Regions from separate parts of the Pseudomonas tohonis genome, predicted to be linked through region 2. Evidence: riboswitches for the same ligand, from Rfam matches in the RefSeq annotation. Region 2 holds a riboswitch; each other region holds the start of a gene.
The links. A riboswitch is a leader RNA that binds a small molecule or an ion and turns the genes downstream of it on or off. The one in region 2 is predicted to bind cobalamin.
Positions count from the first base shown of each region.

Region 1: it holds a riboswitch for cobalamin, as region 2 does, so the genes downstream of both, btuB (TonB-dependent vitamin B12 receptor) here and HSX14_RS04310 (CbtB domain-containing protein) in region 2, are expected to answer to the same signal.
Region 3: it holds a riboswitch for cobalamin, as region 2 does, so the genes downstream of both, HSX14_RS19045 (TonB-dependent receptor) here and HSX14_RS04310 (CbtB domain-containing protein) in region 2, are expected to answer to the same signal.

Region 1 is NZ_AP023189.1:4,575,732-4,581,737, forward strand. It holds gene HSX14_RS20690 (cobyrinic acid a,c-diamide synthase CobB) at 1-333, opposite strand, end outside; gene cobO (cob(I)yrinic acid a,c-diamide adenosyltransferase) at 330-941, opposite strand; gene btuB (TonB-dependent vitamin B12 receptor) at 953-2,821, opposite strand; cobalamin riboswitch at 2,879-3,091, opposite strand; gene HSX14_RS20705 (four-helix bundle copper-binding protein) at 3,207-3,542, shown strand; gene HSX14_RS20710 (hypothetical protein) at 3,549-3,869, opposite strand; gene HSX14_RS20715 (O-methyltransferase) at 3,874-4,536, opposite strand; gene HSX14_RS20720 (C40 family peptidase) at 4,545-5,072, opposite strand; gene HSX14_RS20725 (C40 family peptidase) at 5,247-5,858, opposite strand; gene HSX14_RS20730 (NAD-dependent deacylase) at 5,925-6,006, opposite strand, start outside.
Region 2 is NZ_AP023189.1:931,930-937,935, reverse strand. It holds gene HSX14_RS04340 (OmpW/AlkL family protein) at 1-148, shown strand, start outside; gene HSX14_RS04335 (NAD-dependent epimerase/dehydratase family protein) at 254-1,183, opposite strand; gene HSX14_RS04330 (sugar nucleotide-binding protein) at 1,176-2,060, opposite strand; gene cobM (precorrin-4 C(11)-methyltransferase) at 2,257-3,021, opposite strand; gene HSX14_RS04320 (cobalamin biosynthesis protein) at 3,018-3,428, opposite strand; gene HSX14_RS04315 (CbtA family protein) at 3,502-4,209, opposite strand; gene HSX14_RS04310 (CbtB domain-containing protein) at 4,221-4,403, opposite strand; cobalamin riboswitch at 4,504-4,715, opposite strand; cobalamin riboswitch at 4,774-4,967, shown strand; gene cobW (cobalamin biosynthesis protein CobW) at 5,064-6,006, shown strand, end outside.
Region 3 is NZ_AP023189.1:4,200,674-4,206,679, reverse strand. It holds gene HSX14_RS19045 (TonB-dependent receptor) at 1-1,267, opposite strand, end outside; cobalamin riboswitch at 1,376-1,579, opposite strand; gene HSX14_RS19040 (PaaI family thioesterase) at 1,826-2,269, shown strand; gene HSX14_RS19035 (zinc-dependent alcohol dehydrogenase) at 2,273-3,301, shown strand; gene HSX14_RS19030 (MarR family winged helix-turn-helix transcriptional regulator) at 3,302-3,886, opposite strand; gene HSX14_RS19025 (glutathione S-transferase) at 3,885-4,490, shown strand; gene HSX14_RS31235 (Bcr/CflA family efflux MFS transporter) at 4,589-5,800, opposite strand; partial or broken gene HSX14_RS19015 (efflux RND transporter permease subunit) at 5,828-6,006, opposite strand, start outside.

The sequences.
Region 1 (6,006 bases), 3.2 Mb from region 2:
GCAGCGCGCCAGGTCGGCGGCCGAGGGCGAGCCGTCGAACAGGCCCATCACGCCCTCGATGAGGATCAGGTCGGCCTCGGCGGCGGCTTCCCAGAGCAGGCGGCGGCTCTCCGCCTCGCCGATCATCCACAGGTCCAGCTGGTACACCGGTGCGCCGGAGGCGCGGGCGAGGATCATCGGATCGAGGAAATCCGGCCCGCACTTGAACACCCGCACGCGCTTGCCCTGGCGGGCATGCAGGCGCGCCAGGGCGGCGGTGACGGTGGTCTTGCCCTGGCCGGACGCCGGCGCGGCGATCAGCAGGGCCGGGCAATGGCGCGTGGAGGTGCTCAGAATTCCACCCCTTTCTGCGCCTTCACCCCGGATTTGAACGCGTGCTTGACCAGACTCATCTCGGTGACGGTGTCGGCGGCGTCGATCAGGCCCTGGGGCGCACCACGGCCGGTGGCGACCACGTGCTGCAGCTCGGGGCGCGATTCGATGTCGCGGAGCACGGTCTCCAGGTCCAGGTAGCCGTGCTTGAGGGCGATGTTCAGCTCGTCCAGCACCACCAGGCCGACCTGCGGGTCGTTGAGCAGCTGCGCCGCGACGGCCCAGGCCTGCTGCGCCTTCTCGATGTCGCGCTGGCGGTCCTGGGTGTCCCAGGTGTAGCCCTCGCCCATCACGTGGTAGGCGACCTCGTCCGGGAAGCGGCGGAAGAAGGCTTCCTCGCCGGTGGACATGCCGCCCTTGATGAACTGCACCACCCCCACCTTCACCCCGTGCCCGAGGGCGCGGGCGACCATGCCGAAGGCCGAGCTGCTCTTGCCCTTGCCATTGCCGGTGTGCACCAGCAACAGGCCGTACTCGTCCTGGGCCTGGGCGATCTTCTCGTCGATCAGGGCTTTCTTGCGCTGCATGCGCGCCTTGTGGCGGGCATCGCGTTCGATGGATTCGGTCATGGGGGCTCCTGTCAGAGGGCTTGGTAGCGGACGCTGAAGAACACTGCCTGCCCGGGCTGGTTGTAGTCCAGCGCGGTTTCGTAGTCGGCATCCAGCAGGTTGGTGACCTTGGCCTGCAGGCGCCATTCCTCGGTCAGCCAGTACTCGCCGCGCAGGTCGAGGGTGGCGTAGCCGGCCACCTGGTTGCGGTTGGCCAAATCGTCGTAGCTGCGGCCTTCGGCGTGCAACGTGGCGCCCAGGCCGAAGCGGCCGATGCGCCGGTCGAGGTCGAGGTTGAAGCTCTGCTGCGGGCGACGCGGCAGTTCGTTGCCGGCGTTGCTGCCGTGGTCGCGGTTCTCGGCGTCGATGAAGGTGGCGTTGGCGCTCCAGTCCCAGCCCAGCCATTGGCTGCCCAGCACCAGTTCGAGCCCGTCGATGCGGGCCTTGCCGATGTTGTTGGGGCCGCCGTACGGGCCGAGGGTGGAGTCGTAGGCGATCAGGTCGTCGACATGGGTGCGGTAGGCGTTGATCGACCAGTGGCCCCAGTCGTGCTCCCCGGTGAGCGCGGCCTCGAAGCTCTCGGAGGTTTCCGCATCCAGGCCCGGGTTGCCGTAGCCGGGGTAGTACAGCTCGTTGAAGCTGGGCGCCTTGAAGGCGGTGCCGTAGCCGAGGCTGAAGCGCAACGCGTCGCTGAGCGCATAGCCCCAGGCGGCGCTGCCGGTGTCGTGGGTGCCGAACTGTTCGTTGTCGTCACGGCGCAGCGACAGCTGCCAGTCCTGCTGGCCGGCCTGCCCCAGGTACTGGGCGAACCAGCCCTGGTTGCGGCGCGAATCCTGCTCGAAGGCGGTGGAGCTGCTGACCTGGTCGCGCTGCCAGTCGTAGCCCAGGGTCAGCACATGGCCTTCGGCGAGGGTCAGGTCGTTGAGCCAGGAAGCGCTGTCGCGCTTGGAGTCGAAGCGGGCGTCGAACAGGCCATCGGTGTGGCTGATGGACTTGTCCTCGCTGCGGCCGGCCCGGAGGGTGATGTTCCAGATGTCCTGGGGGCTGAAGCGGGCGCGGCCGCCGATCACCTCCTGGCGGTTGTCGGCGTTGGCGCCGTGGCCGCCGAGGGGATGCAGGTAACCACCGTTGTCGATGTCGTCGTAGTCGTTATGGGCCTTGGCGCGCATCAGCGTGCCGTCCACCGCCAGCCCACCGAGTTGCACACCGGCGTTGAGGGTGCCGGACAGGTTGCGGTAGCCGTCGGCGTCGGGCTCGTAGTAGTTGCTGCCCTGGCGGCGGGAGTTGATGCCGTCGGTGTCCTGGCTGCTGACGCCGAGGTTGTACCAGGCCTGCTCGTCGCCACCGGCCACCCCGGCGCTGCCCTGATAGCTGTCATGGGTGCCGTAGCCGGCGGAGAACCAGGGCTTGGCCGCGCCCTCGCCATGCCCCTTGCGGGTGAAGATCTGGATCACCCCGCCGATGGCTTCGGAGCCGTAGAGGCTGGAGCGCGGGCCACGGACCACTTCGATGCGCTCGATCAGCTCCACCGGCAGGTCCTGGAAGGCCGCCAGACCGGCGCTGACGGAGCCGATCTTCACGCCATCGACCAGCACCAGCACGTGGTCGGATTCGCTGCCACGCATGAACAGCGTGGTGTTCTTGCCCGGGCCGCCGTTGTTGCTGAGGGTGACGCCCGGCACCTTGCGCAGCAGTTCCGGCAACGAGCTGGCCTGGCTGCGCTCGATGGCCTCGCGGTCGATCACGGTGGTGGCGGCCAGGCTGGCGCGCACGGGCTGCTCGCTGCGGGTGGCCGTGACTACCTGCTCGTCGAGTTCGAGGGGGGCTGCGGCCAGCGGGGAAATGCACGAGATGCCGAGAACAGCCAGCAGCGCCGGCCTCGGGGAAGCGTTTCGGTTCAAGATCGGTCTCCGTCGCGCCACCCGCGCGACCTCCTGGGGTGATGCATGGGGCGATCCCATGCGCAGTCACACCAGGCCGGTCTCCGGGCTTGCGAGTGGAACCGTCGGTTCCCCGACCGCGCCTTCCCATGCCGGGGCACAGTGGCTGGATGCGGTGGATGACTCGCCTACCGTTGCGGGGGCAGCGCCGGATTCTTCGGGAGAATGGACCGGCTTCCCTGTTTCACCCCGGCGGCATGGCCGCGGGGCACCTGATGCAAGGCGCGCAGCTTAGTGGCCGCTGTGGTCAGGGTCAATCGACGGGCGGCAGGCGGAAAAAAGGGTCGAACCGATGGCCGCGGGCCTGCGTCCACTCAACAGGACCCACTCCATGAGGAGACTTCCGATGATCCGCGAACGCTATGCCTCCTGCATCCAGGCCTGCAACGCCTGCGCCATCGCCTGTGAACACTGCGCCGCCTCCTGCCTGCGCGAGGAAGACGCCGCGCACATGGCGCTGTGCATCCGCACCGACCGCGACTGCGCCGACCTGTGCCGCCTCGCCGCCCTGCTGATGGCCCGCGACAGCCCCCTGGCCGACGAGATCTGCCGCCTCTGCGCCATCGCCTGCCAGGCCTGCGCCGAGGAATGCGCCAAGCACGACCACGACCACTGCCAGGAATGCGCGCAAGCCTGCCAGCGCTGCGCGGAGGAGTGCGAGGTGATGGCTAAGGCGGCTTGACGCCGCTCAATGCCTCGGTTCGAACCCCGCCGGCTTGCCCGCCAGCCAGTCGACGAAGGTGCGCAGGCGCTCGTCGGACATCAGCGCCTCGCGGGTGTTGTAGGTCAGCGCCAGTTCCTTTTCGCTGAACAGGCGGTGGATCTGGTTGTGGCAGGGACGGCAGACCCAGAGGGTGGCGGTGATGCGCTCGCTGCGGGCGAAGCGTTTCTGCACGTAGGTCTTGCTGTGCAGCGCCTTTGGGATCAGGTGGTGGCGGGTCAGGGGCGCGGCGCGCCGGCAGAGCTCGCAGGCGTCCGGCTGGGGTGGCAGGCGGATGGGCTCGGCCATGGGCTCAGCGCTTGCGGCAGAGGGTCAGCCCGTCGCCGATGGGGAGCAGCGAGAGGTCGATGCGGGCATCGGTCTTGAGCGCGCGGTTCAGGGCCTGGATGGCGCGGGTGTCGGCGCTGTCGGGGTTGGCCTCCAGCACGCGGCCGCTCCACAGCACGTTGTCGAACAGCACCAGCCCACCGCTGCGCACCAGGGCCAGGGCGTGCTCCAGGTAGGCGGGGTAGTTGGCCTTGTCGGCGTCGATGAAGATCAGGTCGAAGCTGCCGGACTGCCCTTCCTGCTCCAGGCGGCCGAGGGTTTCCAGGGCGGGGGCCAGGTGCAGGTCGATGCAGTCCTCGACGCCCGCCTCCTGCCAGTAGCGCCGGGCGACGGCGTTGTAGTCGCCGGGCAGGTCGCAGCAGAGGATGCGGCCGTCCGCCGGCATCGCCTCGGCCATCACCAGGGCGCTGTAGCCGGTGAAGGTGCCGACTTCCAGGATGCGTCGCGCTCCGGTGAGCCGCACCAGCATGGCCATGAACTGGCCCTGCTCGGGGGCGATCTGCCAGCGCGCGGTGGGCAGCAGCGCGGTTTCCTCGCGCAGGCGCGCGAGCAACGGCGTCTCGCGCAGGGAGACGTCGATCAGGTAGCGGTAGAGGTCGTCGTCAAGGTTGAGCGTCCGGGTGGTCATGCAGCCTCTCAGGGCGTGCTCGCCAGGTGCGAATCGAGCAGCACGCGCTTGGCGTTCAGGTAGCTTTTCTGCCAGTAGCTGTTGGACAGGCTGTCGAGGCGCACCGTTCCGCCACTGGAGGGCGCGTGGACGAAGCGGCCCTCGCCCACGTAGATGCCGGCGTGGCTGACCTGGCCGCCGCCGTTGGTGGCGACGAACACCAGGTCACCGCTCTGCAGGGCGTTCATGCCGATAGTCGGCACGCGCATGGCGATGAGCTCGCGGGTGGAACGCGGCAGGCTGATGCCGGCGGCGTCGCGGTAGACGTAGCCGATCAGGCCGCTGCAGTCGAAGCCGCTGTCCGGGGTGTTGCCACCGTAGCGATAGGGGGTGCCCACCAGACCGAGTGCACGGAACAGCACGTCATCGGCCGCTGGCGAGGACGGCGCCTGGACCACGGGCGGGGTGTAGACGGGAGCGGGAGCCGGCGCATGGCTGGAGCAGGCACCGAGGAGGGCGAGCAGCGCGATGAGGGCAAGACGGTGCAATGCGGGCATGGCAAGTCAGTCCTGACTTGAGGTTTGCTCGCTAATTTGCTGATACCGCTCGAATAATGCAAGCAAAAAGCCATCGCCGCTGCGCGTGGGCGGCAACCCGGACTTATATAGAAGAAGGCGGAAACGAATCGGCCCGGAACAGGGTCCGGGCCGACGGGTGGATCAGGATCGCTATCAGCGGTGCATCGAGCCTTGCGCCGAGGCGTTCATCGACGGGGAAACCTGCGCCAGGACGCGCTTGGCTTCCATGTAGCTCGCGCTCCAGTAGCGGTCATCCAGGCTGTCGACCCGCACACCGCCGCTGCGATGGCTGGAGGAGTGGATGAACTGGTCGTCGCCGATGTAGATGCCGGCGTGGCTGACGCGGCCACGGCCACGGTTGTTGAAGAAGACGATATCGCCCGGCTTCAGCTCGCTGCGCGCGATGACCGGTGCATCGAGGTTGATCATCTCGCGGGTGGAGCGCGGCAGCTGGATGCCCGCCTCTTCCTTGAACAGGTAGCCGACGAAGCCGCTGCAATCGAAGCCGGTCTTCAGGGAACGGCCACCGAAGCGGTAGGGGGTGCCCACCAGTTCGAAGCCACGCTCGAGAACGTTGTCGGCGAGGGACGGCAGCTGGTAGGGCTCGTCGTCCATCATGTCCGCCATGTCCTGGACGCTCGGCTCTTCGATGGCGGCCTGGGGCTCCGGAGTGGCGGCTACTTGCGGCTTCGGCGAAACGCCGGCGCAAGCGGTGAGAAACAGTGCAAACGTGATAGGCACGAGGGGTGCGAAGCGACTGAGCATGGGCACGACCGTGTCGAAAATTATAAGAAGGCGCGAATATGCCCTCTATCGATCTAATTTGCAAATTTAATCGATCGAAATGTGACTCAGTAGTTCCTGCAAAACATCTAAGGCCTTTCCCATCAGATGTACGTCGACCGAGCGGGCG
Region 2 (6,006 bases):
CGACAACATCATGCTCAACGCCCAGGTGCGCTACATCGACATCGACACCCGCGCCTACGTCGACAACACCGCCCTGGGCGTGCGTGCCAAGGTGGACGTGGACGTCGACCCGTGGGTCTACATGGTCGGCCTGGGCTACAAGTTCTAAGCCCGCCGCAACGAGAAAAGGCGCCTTCGGGCGCCTTTTTCATTGGCATCACGGGATGGGAGCGGGATGAGAAAAGGCGCCCGAAGGCGCCTTTCCTGTCTTCACTCAGCGGCCCAGCAAGCGGGCCAGGCCGACCGCCAGGGGAGTCGGCTCGGGGAAGGCGAAACGCTCCAGCAGACGGCTGTTGTCCGCCAGGGAATGGCGGATATCGCCCGAGCGCGCTTCGGCGTAGCTGATGGCCGGCAGTTCGCCCACCACGCTGCCGATGGCGGCGAGCAGCTCCTTCAGGCTGGTGGAGCGCTGCAGGCCGACGTTCACCGGGCCGGCCTCGACGCCAGGGTTCTCCAGCGCCTGCACCAGCACCTGCACCAGGTCGCCGACATAGACGAAGTCACGGGTCTGCTCGCCATCGCCGAAGATGGTGATGGGCGTGCCGGCCAGCGCACGCTCGGTGAAGATGCTGATCACCCCGGAATAGGGCGAGGACGGGTCCTGCCGCGGCCCGAAGATGTTGAAGAAGCGGAACACCGCCGGCTCCAGGCCATGCTGGCGGCGGTAGAAGTCCAGGTACTGCTCGCTGGCCAGCTTGTCCACCGCGTAGGGGGTGAGCGGCGCGACGGGGGTGTTCTCGTCGATGGCCTGGCCTTCGCCGTTCTGCCCGTAGACCGAGGCGCTGGAGGCGAACGTCACGCGCTTCACGCCGTGCTGGCGCATGGCCTCGCAGACGTTGAGGGTGCCGACGAAGTTGGCCTGGTGGGTCGACACCGGGTCATCCACCGAAGCCGGCACCGAGGCCACGGCGGCCAGGTGCGCCACCGCCTTGCAGCCGGCCATGGCGCGAGCCACCAGCGCGGCGTCGGCGACAGTGCCTTCGATGAATTCGACGCGCGGGTTCTCCAGCGGCAGGTTGCTGCGCTTGCCGGTGGAAAGATCGTCGAGCACGCGCACCGAATGCCCGCGCGCCAGCAGCGCATCGACCAGGTTGGAGCCGATGAAGCCGGCGCCGCCGGTAACGAGGATGGGGGAATCAGCCATGGCGGTAGTAACGGTCCAGGAGTGCGGGCAACGCCGCGCGCCACGCGCGGGGCTTGATGCCGAATGTATGGAGGATTTTCTTGCAGGCCAGCACCGCGTGCTGGGGCTCGTCCGCCGCATCGGGACGGGCGGCGTGGGCCTGGGGGGTGATTTCCTGCACCTTCAGCGCGCGCAGGTTGCGGGCCTCGGTGAGCACCGCCTGGCCAAGCGCCAGGGTGGTGGTCGCCTCATGGCCGCCGTAGTGGTAGGTGCCCCAGAGCGGCGCGGCGCAGTCCAGCTGCTTGAGCACGGCGAGCATCACCCGCGCGGCGTCGTCCACCGGCGTCGGGTTGCCGCGGCGGTCGTCGGCCAGCATCAGCTCGGCGTCACGCTCGGCACGGGCGAGGAAGCGCCCGAGGATGCCCTCGTTGCTGTCGTCCAGCAGCCAGCCGAAGCGCAGCAGCACATGCTTGGGGCACATGGCACGCACGCTCTGCTCGATGCGCCACAGGGACTGCCCGCGAAGGCTCAGGGGAATGGTCTCGTCCTTCTCGTTGTAGGCCGTCGCCCGGGCACCATCGAAGACGCGGTAGCTGGAGGGCTGCAGCAGGACGATACCGTGGTGCTGGCAGAGCTCGGCGAGGCGCTCGACCGCGCGTTCCTGCGCGGCGAAACGGGCCGGGCTGGCCTCCTCGGCCTGGAACCAGTCGAAGTAGTAGGCGAGGTTGATCACCGCATCGGGGCGGGTGTCGTCGAGCAGCTGGGTCAGGCTGGCGGCATCCCAGCCCTGTTCGGGCGGGCGCGGGGCGAGGAACCCTACATCATCCTCGGCCCCCAGGCGGATAAGCGCCTGGCCAAGGGCATTGCCACCGCCCAGGAGCATCAAGCGCATACGCATAGACAGAAGGTCGCTTAAAGCCAGTGGGTGTTATCGATCAGGCCATGACCCCGCACCGGCGCCATCCCTGTGACCAGGAGGTTCGCCAAGACGGGCATCAGGCACGCAAGCCGGCGGTCGTTTCCGACCGGGGAACACGCATTCTGCTTATTTCCCGGCGCTGCGTCACTAGCGGCGCGCCATGCGGCACGCCGCGTCAGTCGTCGCCACCCCCTGCGGGGCGATAGAGATGGGCGTGATCGGGGTGATAGAGCGAGGAATCGGTGAAGCCTTCGGCGGCCAGCACGCGCCCCACGAGGATCAGCGCGGTGCGACGGAAGTCCTTGCCCGCCACCCGCTCCACGATGTCCGCCAGCGTGCCGGTCACCCAGTCCTGGTCGGGCCAGCTGGCGCGGTGCACCACGGCCACCGGGCAGTCGGCGCCGTAGTGCGGCAGCAGTTCGTCGACGATGCGCGGCAGGTGGCTGACGCCCAGGTGCACCGCCAGGGTCGCGCGGTGCTGCGCCAGCTCCGCCAGGGACTCGCCCTCGGGCATGCGCGTACGGGTGGCGAAGCGGGTGAGGATCAGCGTCTGCGAGATGTCCGGCAGGGTCAGCTCGGTACCCAGCAACGCGGCGCAAGCAGCGGTGGCGGTGACGCCGGGCACCACCTCGTAGGGAATGCCCAGTGCCCGCAGGTGGCGGATCTGCTCGCCGATGGCGCCGTACAGCGACGGGTCGCCGGAGTGCACGCGGGCCACGTCCTGGCCGCGCCCGTGGGCCTCGGCCAGCAGGCGGACGATCTCGTCCAGGTGCAGCTCGGCGGTGTTCACCACCTGCCCGGCACGATGCCCGTCGAGCACCGCCTCCGGCACCAGGGAACCGGCGTAGAGGATCACCGGGCAGCTGCGGATCAACCGCTGGCCCTTGACCGTGATGAGCTCCGGATCGCCGGGGCCGGCGCCGATGAAATAGACCGTCATGGGTTATCCACATCCTCGGGAATGCAGGCCAGCGCACAGGTGGCGCGGGCACTGCGGCGTTTATCCACCAGCAATCGCGCAGGCCGGCCGGCCAGGGTTTCGGCATGCAGCAGGGCCGCGGCTTCGGCGACGCCGGGGCTGCCGGTCTCCCGCAGGACGACGGCCGAGGCGCCGGACAGCCGACCCTCGCAGGCCACCAACTCGGTGGCCGGCAGCAGCGCCAGGGGCAGCTGAAGGGACAGCGCCAGTGCGCGCAGCCCGGGCTCGTCGGCCTTGCTGTCGACGCTGGCCAGGGCACTCAGGTCGCCGACCGCCAGGCCGCGCTCGGCCAGGGTGGTGACCAGCAGCTCGCGCAGTTCGTGTTCCGGGCAGCCGCGCCGGCAGCCGAGGCCGGCCACGCGGATCATCGGCCAGCCCTGAAAAGCAAGACCCCGCGAAGGGCCGGGCCCTGCGCGGGGTCGATCGACGGCACGGCCCGGCTCACGCCAGGTCTTGGCTCGCGGAACGCTGGTACAGCCAGGCGGCGGCCCAGCCCAGGGCGCCCCAGAACAGCGCGTTGGTGATCAGCGAGGCAGCGATGAACTCGTGCTCCAGGGCTTCCGGCGCCAGGCTCGAATGCACCTCGGGCTGCGGCGCCCCCACCACGTGGGGAATCACCAGCAGCGCCAGCCCGACGAGGCGCAGCACCCAGCTGCGGCCGAAGGCGATCAGCGCGAGGCCGGCAGCGGTGGAGGCGGCGGTGCCGACCCACCAGACCTGGCGCTGGGCCAGGTCGGCGGCCGCGGTGCCCGGCAACTCCGGCGGCAGGCCGAGGGACGGCGCCAGGGCGAAGGTGGCGAAACCCGCCAGGCCCCAGAGCAGGCCCTGCCAGGCGCGGGTCGGGCCGCGCAGGCTGAACAGTGCGGCCAGGAGCAGGGCGAAGCCCACCGCGACCACCAGGTTGGCGCCACCGGTGGACAGCGTGCGCTGCCAGCCATCGGCGGGCGCCCAGGCCTCGGCATCGTGCTCATGGGCGGGCGTGCCGGCGGCGTGCTCGTGGCTGTGCTCGGCCTGCTCGGCCGGTGCCGAGCTCTCGAACGTCTCCGCGTGGAGGATCAGCGGGGTGACCCACAGGCTCTGCAGCAGGGTCAGCACGATGGCGGCGAACAGGCCGGCGAACCCGGCGGTCTGGGCGATGCGCTTGATCACGGTCGCGCCCCTCAGTGGCAGGGGAAGGCAGAGCTGTGGCGGGTGTCGTGGGCCGCGTTGTGCACCGCCTCGATGTGCGAGAAGCCGGCGAAGTACACGAGCGACAGGCCCAGGAGGCTGGCACCGATGGCGATGGCCAGGCGTTTGGACAGGGGGACGGCGGCGGCCGAATGGCTCAGGGTGCTGCTGGACATGGTGCTTCCTCTGCGTGCGGGTGAGTCGGCAAGAGGAACGCGTGCGAAGAAAGCGGCCGCGACGGCACCGCATTTCCGGCGTGCGCCCGCCCACCGCGGGTTGCCAAAAAGTGATCAGGCCGGTCTCCGGGCTTGCGACGCCAGCCGAGGCTGGGCGGGTTTGCCTTCCCATGTCCGCCGGACACAGTGGCCTACAGATCCCTACGTGCGCTTACCGTTGCGGGGGCAGCGTCGGACTCGCCCTGGGGCACACCGACTTCCCGTTTCACCTCGCGCGCGACGGCGCGAGACACCTGAAAAAACCGCACAAGGACATCACGAGTCCGATCGGCCGTCAACCGCCGCGATTGACCGCCGCCCCCGGCCTGCGTAGCCTTCGGCCCTTCGAGGTTCTGCGGCCGCGCGCCGCAGCTAAGAGGGAACACGGCCAAGCCGTGGCTGCCCCCGCAACTGTGAACAGCTGAGGTCCTATCCACAGCCACTGCCCGACGGGCGGGAAGGCGGAGGGACGGCGCATCGCGCCAGGCTGTGAGCCAGGAGACCTGCCTCGGCGAATTTCCAGACAACCGGGCGGGGTGATCCGGTGGCGAATCGGGCCCTCCGTGCCCTCGTCCCGCGCGCCCGCCGATCCGATCGACTCCCAGCGAAGGGCTGCCGCGCATGAAAACCCTGGCCAAACTCCCCGTCACCATCGTCACCGGCTTCCTCGGTGCCGGTAAGACCACCCTGCTCCGCCACATGCTCGACAACGCCGAAGGCCGCCGCATCGCGGTGATCGTCAACGAATTCGGCGAGCTGGGCATCGACGGCGAGATCCTCAAGCAATGCTCCATCGGCTGCACCGAGGAAGAGGCCGTGGGCCGCGTCTTCGAACTGGCCAACGGCTGCCTGTGCTGCACCGTGCAGGAAGAGTTCTTCCCGGTGATGCGCGAACTGGTGGCCCGCCGTGGCGACCTCGACCAGATCCTCATCGAGACCTCCGGCCTGGCCCTGCCCAAGCCCCTGGTACAGGCCTTCCAGTGGCCCGAGATCCGCAGCGCCTGCACGGTGGACGCGGTGATCACCGTGGTCGACAGCCCCGCCGTGGCCGCCGGCACCTTCGCCGCCCACCCCGAGCAGGTGGACGAGCAGCGCAAGCAGGACCCGAACCTCGACCACGAGTCGCCCCTGCACGAACTCTTCGAAGACCAGCTGGCCAGCGCCGACCTGGTGATCCTCAACAAGGCCGACCTGCTCGACGCCGACGCCCTGGCCGCCGTGCGCGCCGAAGTGGCCGAGGAGCTGCCGCCGGCGGTGAAGATCGTCGAAGCCAGCGCCGGCAAGCTGCCGCTCTCCGTGCTGCTGGGCCTGAACGCCGAGGCCGAGGCGCACATCGACAGCCGCCCCACCCACCACGACCACGAAGGGCACGAGGACCACGACCACGACGAGTTCGACTCCTTCCACGTCGACCTGCCGGAAGTAGAGGAAGCCGCCCTGCTGGCCGCCCTCGGCCAACTGGTGGAGCGCCACGACGTGCTGCGCATCAAGGGCTTCGCCGCCATCCCCGGCAAGCCCATGCGCCTGCTGGTACAGGGCGTCGGCAAGCGCTTCGACAAGCACT
Region 3 (6,006 bases), 3.3 Mb from region 2:
TTTCGCTGCGCGAGTGCGGGCGGTAGGCCGAGGCGCTCTGGTAGTAGCCGGGGGCCGGGTTCCACGGGTCGACATAGTCGCCGCCGATGTCGGTGTAGGGCGCGTTGTTCAGCAGGTCGAAGCGGATGCGGTTGAACTCGCCGCCCACCAGGGTGCGGCTGTCGAGGCCGAACAACGCATGGTCGAAGGTGAAGGTCTGGCGGTCGCCGATCTGCTCCTGCTCGTGCTTGATGCGCAGCTGCTCGGCACGCTCCAGCTGGCCCCGGCCGGCGTCCCAGGTGTAGGCCTCGGCGTTGCGCCAGTAGCGGCGGCTCTTGATGTGGTAGAGCTGGTTGCTGGCGCTGAAGCCTTCGCTGGGCGTCCAGTCGGCGGTGAGCCGGGTCCACTGGTCGTTGTAGTGCAGCTCGGCGTTGTGCAGGTTGTAGTTCCTGTCTTTCAGGCTGCCCCACAGGTGGCCGTTGATCAGCGGCGTGCCGAAGTAGTTCATCGGCTGCAGGTCGCCCTGGTCGTGGGCCAGGGTGAAGGCCAGCTCGTCGCTGGCCTGCCAGCGCAGGGCGGCGCTGAGGCCGAGGTTCTTCGAGTCGCCCCGGTCGATCCAGCCGTGGCTGGCCTCGCGGTTGAGGTTGAGGCGGTAGCTCAGGGTGTCGGTGAGCGAGCCGCCGCTGTCCAGGGCCATCTGCTGGCGGTCGTCGGAGCCATAGCCCAGGCGCAGGCGGTTGCGGATCTCGCCGTCGAAGGGCTTCTTCGGCACCACGTTGATCACCGCGCCCGTGGCGCCTTCGCCGTAGAGCACCGAGGCCGGGCCACGGATCACGTCGATGCGTTCCACCATCCACGGGTCGGTGGGGAAGGTGGTGGTGCCCATGCCGGTGTAGAAGCGCGTGCCGTCGTACAGCTGCATCACCGAGGCGTGGCCGGTGAAGCCCCGGGCCGAGAGGGCGGTGCCGCCGTTGCCGGGGGTGCCGATGTGGGTGATGCCGGGGCTGCGGGTCACGGCGTCCTGCACGGTGGCGTTGTTGCGTGCGCGCACCTCGTCACCGCTGATGGCGCTGGTGCTGGCCGGGGTTTCCAGGGCGGACAGGCCCAGGCGCGAGCCGGCGGGCACGGGCGTGTCGAGGCGGATGGCGGTGTCGTCCGCCTGGCCGGTGACGGCGGTGGCCGGTAGCGCCAGGGTGCCGTCGTCGGCGTGCAGGGAGAAGGAGATGGACAGCGCGAGCAGGCCGAGGGCGGCGCTCGCCGGAGCGTTGGAGCTGAGGGTACGGGTCATGTCGTTCCTATCACGTCAGGAATGAATGGAGCCCGGAGGGAATGCAAAGGCGCGCGCGGGCGCGTGCACCCGTGCGAGAAACCGGCCCGTGCCCGCCCACCGCGGGTTTGCCTATCGATGTTCCAGGCCGGTCTCCGGGCTTGCGAGGATCACGCCGCATTCGCCTTCCCATGCCGTGGGCACAGTGGCGTATCGAATGCAGCGCTCGCTTACCGTTGCGGGGGCAGCGCCGGACTGGTCCTGATGGACGCACCGGCTTCCCGTTTCACCCCACGCACGACGGCGTGGGACACCTGGAACGGCGGGCATATGACCATCCGCGCGCCCGGGCGTCAACGCCGAAGTGGTGCGCGGGATGGCGCAAACCCCCATTCCAGAGCCTTAACGGCGTTGCCGGAATGCCTTCTTCTTTGTCATATCAACAATGTTGATTTGAGATTCTGCGCTCACGTATCGTCCGTCCACGGGCTGCAGGGCGATTCCCTCGCGCTGGCCCGGTGGGGGCTGACCATCCCCCCGAAACCGCTCGCCGACCCCGGCAGAGCCAGGAGCCCCGAGATGACCGATACCCCGAACAGAACCCCTCCCTCCGGCCTGCAGATCCTCCAGGCGGTGATCGCCGGCAAGCTGCCCGCACCTGCCATCGGCGAGACCATGGGGATGATGGCGGTGGACGTGGAGCCCGGGCGCATCTTCATCGAGGCTCGGCCCGATGTGCGCCACCTCAACCCGGCCAGGACAGTGCACGGCGGCTTCACCGCCACCTGCCTGGACGGTGCCGCCGGCCTCGCGCTGTTCTCCACCCTGCCGGGCGATGCGCAGTACGCGACGGTGGACCTCGGGGTGAAGTACCTGCGCCCGCTCAAGGCTGGCGAGCTCTACCGCGTCGAGGGTTGGGTGGTGGAGCGCACCCGCAGCCTGGCGATCTGCGATGCGCAGGTGGTCGACGCCAGCGGCAAGCTCTGCGCCCGTGCCACCACCACCTTCAGCGTGAGGGACTGAGCCATGCGCGAACTCATCGTCAAAGGGGCGGGACGCCTCGCCTGGGAGGACGCGCCGTCGCCCCTGCTGGATTCGCCGCTGGCGGCGCTGGTGCGGCCCATCGCCTCGGCCTCCTGCGACCTCGACCGGCGCCTGATCGCCGGCCTCACGCCGTTCAAGCCGCCCTTCGCCCTGGGCCACGAGTGCGTGGCGGAGGTGCTCGAAGTGGGCGCGCAGGTGGGCACGGTCAAGCGTGGCGACCTGGTCTCGGTGCCCTGGAAGATCGCCTGCGGCACCTGTCGCCAGTGCCTGGCGGGGCGCAGCACGGCCTGCACCGGCGTCGCCCGGCATGCGGCCTATGGCGTGCCGGCGGGCGGGCACTGGGGCGGGCTGTTCTCCGAGGTGGTGCGGGTGCCTTTCGCCGACGCCATGCTGGTGCCGCTGCCCCCGGGGCTGGACCCGGTGGCCGTGGCCAGCGCCAGCGACAACCTCACCGATGCCTGGGTGGCTGCCAGCCGCCCGCTGGCCACACGGGAGGAGGCGAAAGTGCTGGTGGTGGGCGGCACCGAGAGCCTGGGCATCCTCGCGGTGCAGATGGCCCGCGCCGCCGGGGCGGCCGAGGTGGATTACCTGGATGGCGACGGCTACCGCGACGAGTTGGCCGTGCGCAGCGGCGCGACCCTGCGCAACGGCGCCGATGGCGCGCTGAACGAGCGCTACGACCTGGTGGTGTCCGCCACCCGCGACCCGCAGGCGCTGCGTACCGGCCTGCTGGCGCTGGCGCCGGGCGGGCATTGCTCGTGCATCGGCATCATCTTCGAGGACCCGGCCATCCCGCTGTTCGGCATGTACATGCGCGACGTCACCCTGTCGGTCGGCGCCTGCAGCGTGCGCCCGCACATCCCCAGGGTGCTGGAGCTGGTGGAGCAGGGGCATTGCGACCCGATGCTGGTGAGCCCCAGCGTGGTGCCCTGGGAAGAGGCCACCGAGGCATTGATCCGGCCGCTGGCCAAGTGCATCGTGGTGCGCGAACGCATCACCACGGCGGGTTGATCAGTCGAGGCGGGCGGCCAGGGACTGCATGACCGAGTGCCAGGCGACCCGGCCGTCGGCGTCGGTGGTGTCCAACGCGGCGCGGATGACCCGGCGCTCCAGGTCGGTGGCGCGGTGTTCCACGTCATGGCCTGCCGTGCTGAGCAGGAGGCGCTTGTAGCGGTGCTGTTCCGGGTCGCGCTGCTGGGTCACCAGGGCGCGTTCCAGGAGGTGGGTCAGCGGGCGGTGCAGCGCCTGCTTGCTGATGCCGAGGAGGGCGGCCAGTTCGCCGACGTTGATGCCTTCGACGCGCCGGATGGCGTAGAGGATGCGGTGGTGGACGCGCGACAGGCCGAGGGTTTCCAGGTAGGCGTCGGCGTCCACGGTGAGGCCGCGGAAGCCGAAGTGCAGCAACTCCAGCGCGACATCCAGGTCGTCCAGGCGTCTGATGTCGGCGGAGTCCAGTTTGATTTTCCTGTCGATGACCATGGGCAGCTCCCGGGCGCGATGGGCGGGGATGCTACCGGCGCCGCCGGTGGGGGTCCAGTTGCAACGACAGCGGGCGCCGGCATTGGGCCGGCCCGCGAACAGGAGCATTGAAGACATGAAACTGATCTACGCAGGGGCGTCCCCCTTCGCTCGCAAGGTCCGGGTGCTGGCGCTGGAAGCCGGCCTGGCGGCAGGCATCGAGATGCTCGACACCGCCGTGCTGCCGATCAAGGAGAACGCCGAGGTCAACCGCGCCAACCCGCTGGGCAAGATCCCGGTGCTGATCACCGCCGAGGGCGAGGCGCTGTTCGACAGCCGCGTCATCTGCGAATACCTCGATGCCCTGCAGAGCGGCGACGCCTTCTTCCCCCACGGCGCCGAGCGCTGGACCTGCCTGACCCGCGCGGCCCTGGCCGACGGCCTGATGGATGCCGCGCTGCTGGTGCGCTACGAGGGCGCCATCCGCCCCGAGGCGCTGCAGTGGCAGGACTGGAAGGACGGCCAGCTGGGCAAGATCCACCGCGCGCTGGATGCCCTGGAAGCCATCGCCAGCGAACTCCAGGGGCCGGTGGACATTGCCCAGATCGCCGTGGCTTGCGCGCTCGGCTACCTCGACTTCCGCCTCTCCCACCTCGGCTGGCGCCAGGGCCACCCGGGGTTGGAACGCTTCTTCGCCGCCTTCTCCGAGCGCGAGTCGATGAAGGCGACGGTGCCGGCCTGACACCGCCGCGTTGGGCCTCGCTGCGCTCGATCGCGAATGAATTCGCTCCCACGGTCGTGATGCTTCCCGCAGGAGCGAGCTCTGCTCGCGAATCGCCTTCAGTCCGTCGCCAGGGCCACGGCCCGTGCCTGGTGCGCACGGGCCAGGCGGAACAGGCCGAAGGCGGCGAGGGCGAAGGTGACGTTGAGGCCGATCATCGGCAGCGCGCTGTCGTTCTGCAGCGCGCTGAGCAGCAGGCCCGAGAGCGTGGCGCCGGCCATCTGGGCGAAGCCGATGAAGCCGGCGGCGAGCCCCGCGCGGGTCGGGTTGGGGATCACCGCACCGGCCACCGAGCCGGGCAGCACCATGCCGGCGCCGAGGGTGAGCAGCACCTGCGGCAGCAGCAGGCCCGGCACCGAGGGGCCGGCGGCGAGCAGGATGGCGAGGGTGAGCACGGCGCCGGTGGCCACCAGCGCGGTGCCCATGCCCACCAGGCGCGCCGGGCCCCATTTCAGGATGAGGCGGTTGCTGAGGATGGCCCCGGCGATCAACCCGGAGACGATGCCGCCGAAGACCAGCCCGTACTGGGTGGGGCTCAGGCCGAGCTGGCCGACGAACACCCGCGAGGAACCGGCGATCACGCAGAACATGGCGCCATAGGTGCCGGCGATGGCGAAGGAGAAGGCGCGCACTTCGGCGCCCCTGAGCAGGGCGCGGTAGTTGCCGGCGAGGGTGGCGATGCGGCCGGCGAGCGGGTCGCGGGCCTGGTTGCTCTCCCGGTAGAGCAGGGCGCAGGCGAGCAGGGCGAGGATGCCGATGATCACCGTGGCCACCACGACGGCGCGCCATGAGCCGAACCGGGTGGCGATCAGCCCGCCGATGACCGGCGAGAGCATGATGGTGCAGAGCATGCCGATCACGGTGAGGGCCATGATCGGGCCGGCCTTCTCGCGCCACACGTCGCGCACGATGGCCCGTGCCACCACCAGCGCCGCACAGGCGCCGAGGCCCTGCAGGGCGCGCCCGGCGATGAACTCCGGCATGGAATGGGCGAAGGCCATCCACAGCGAGGCCAGCACGTAGGTGGCAACCCCCGCGAGCAGCACCGGCTTGCGGCCGATGCGGTCCGACAGCGGGCCGAAGAACAGCTGGCCGACGCCGAAGGCACCGACGAATACCGAAAGCGCCACCAGGGACGAACCGGGGCCGGCCGCCAGGGTGTGCTCGATGGCGGCGAGGCTGGGCAGCAGCATCTGGGTGGAAATCTCGCCCAGGCCGCAGAGGACGATGAGCAGGGTCAGCAACAGGCCGGAGCGTCGGGTGGCGTCCATGGGGGCGTCCTCCTGGGAGCGACGGGGCTTGCGCGAGAGCACCAGGGTGCACAGCGCGGGCAGGAACAGCAGGGTTAGCAGGGTGCCGACCAGCACGCCGCCGATCAGCACGAAGGCCAGGGACGACCAGAACACCGAGAGTGTCAGCGGGATGAAGGCCAGCGCCGCCGCCAGGGCGGTGAGCACCACCGGGCGGGCGCGGCGCA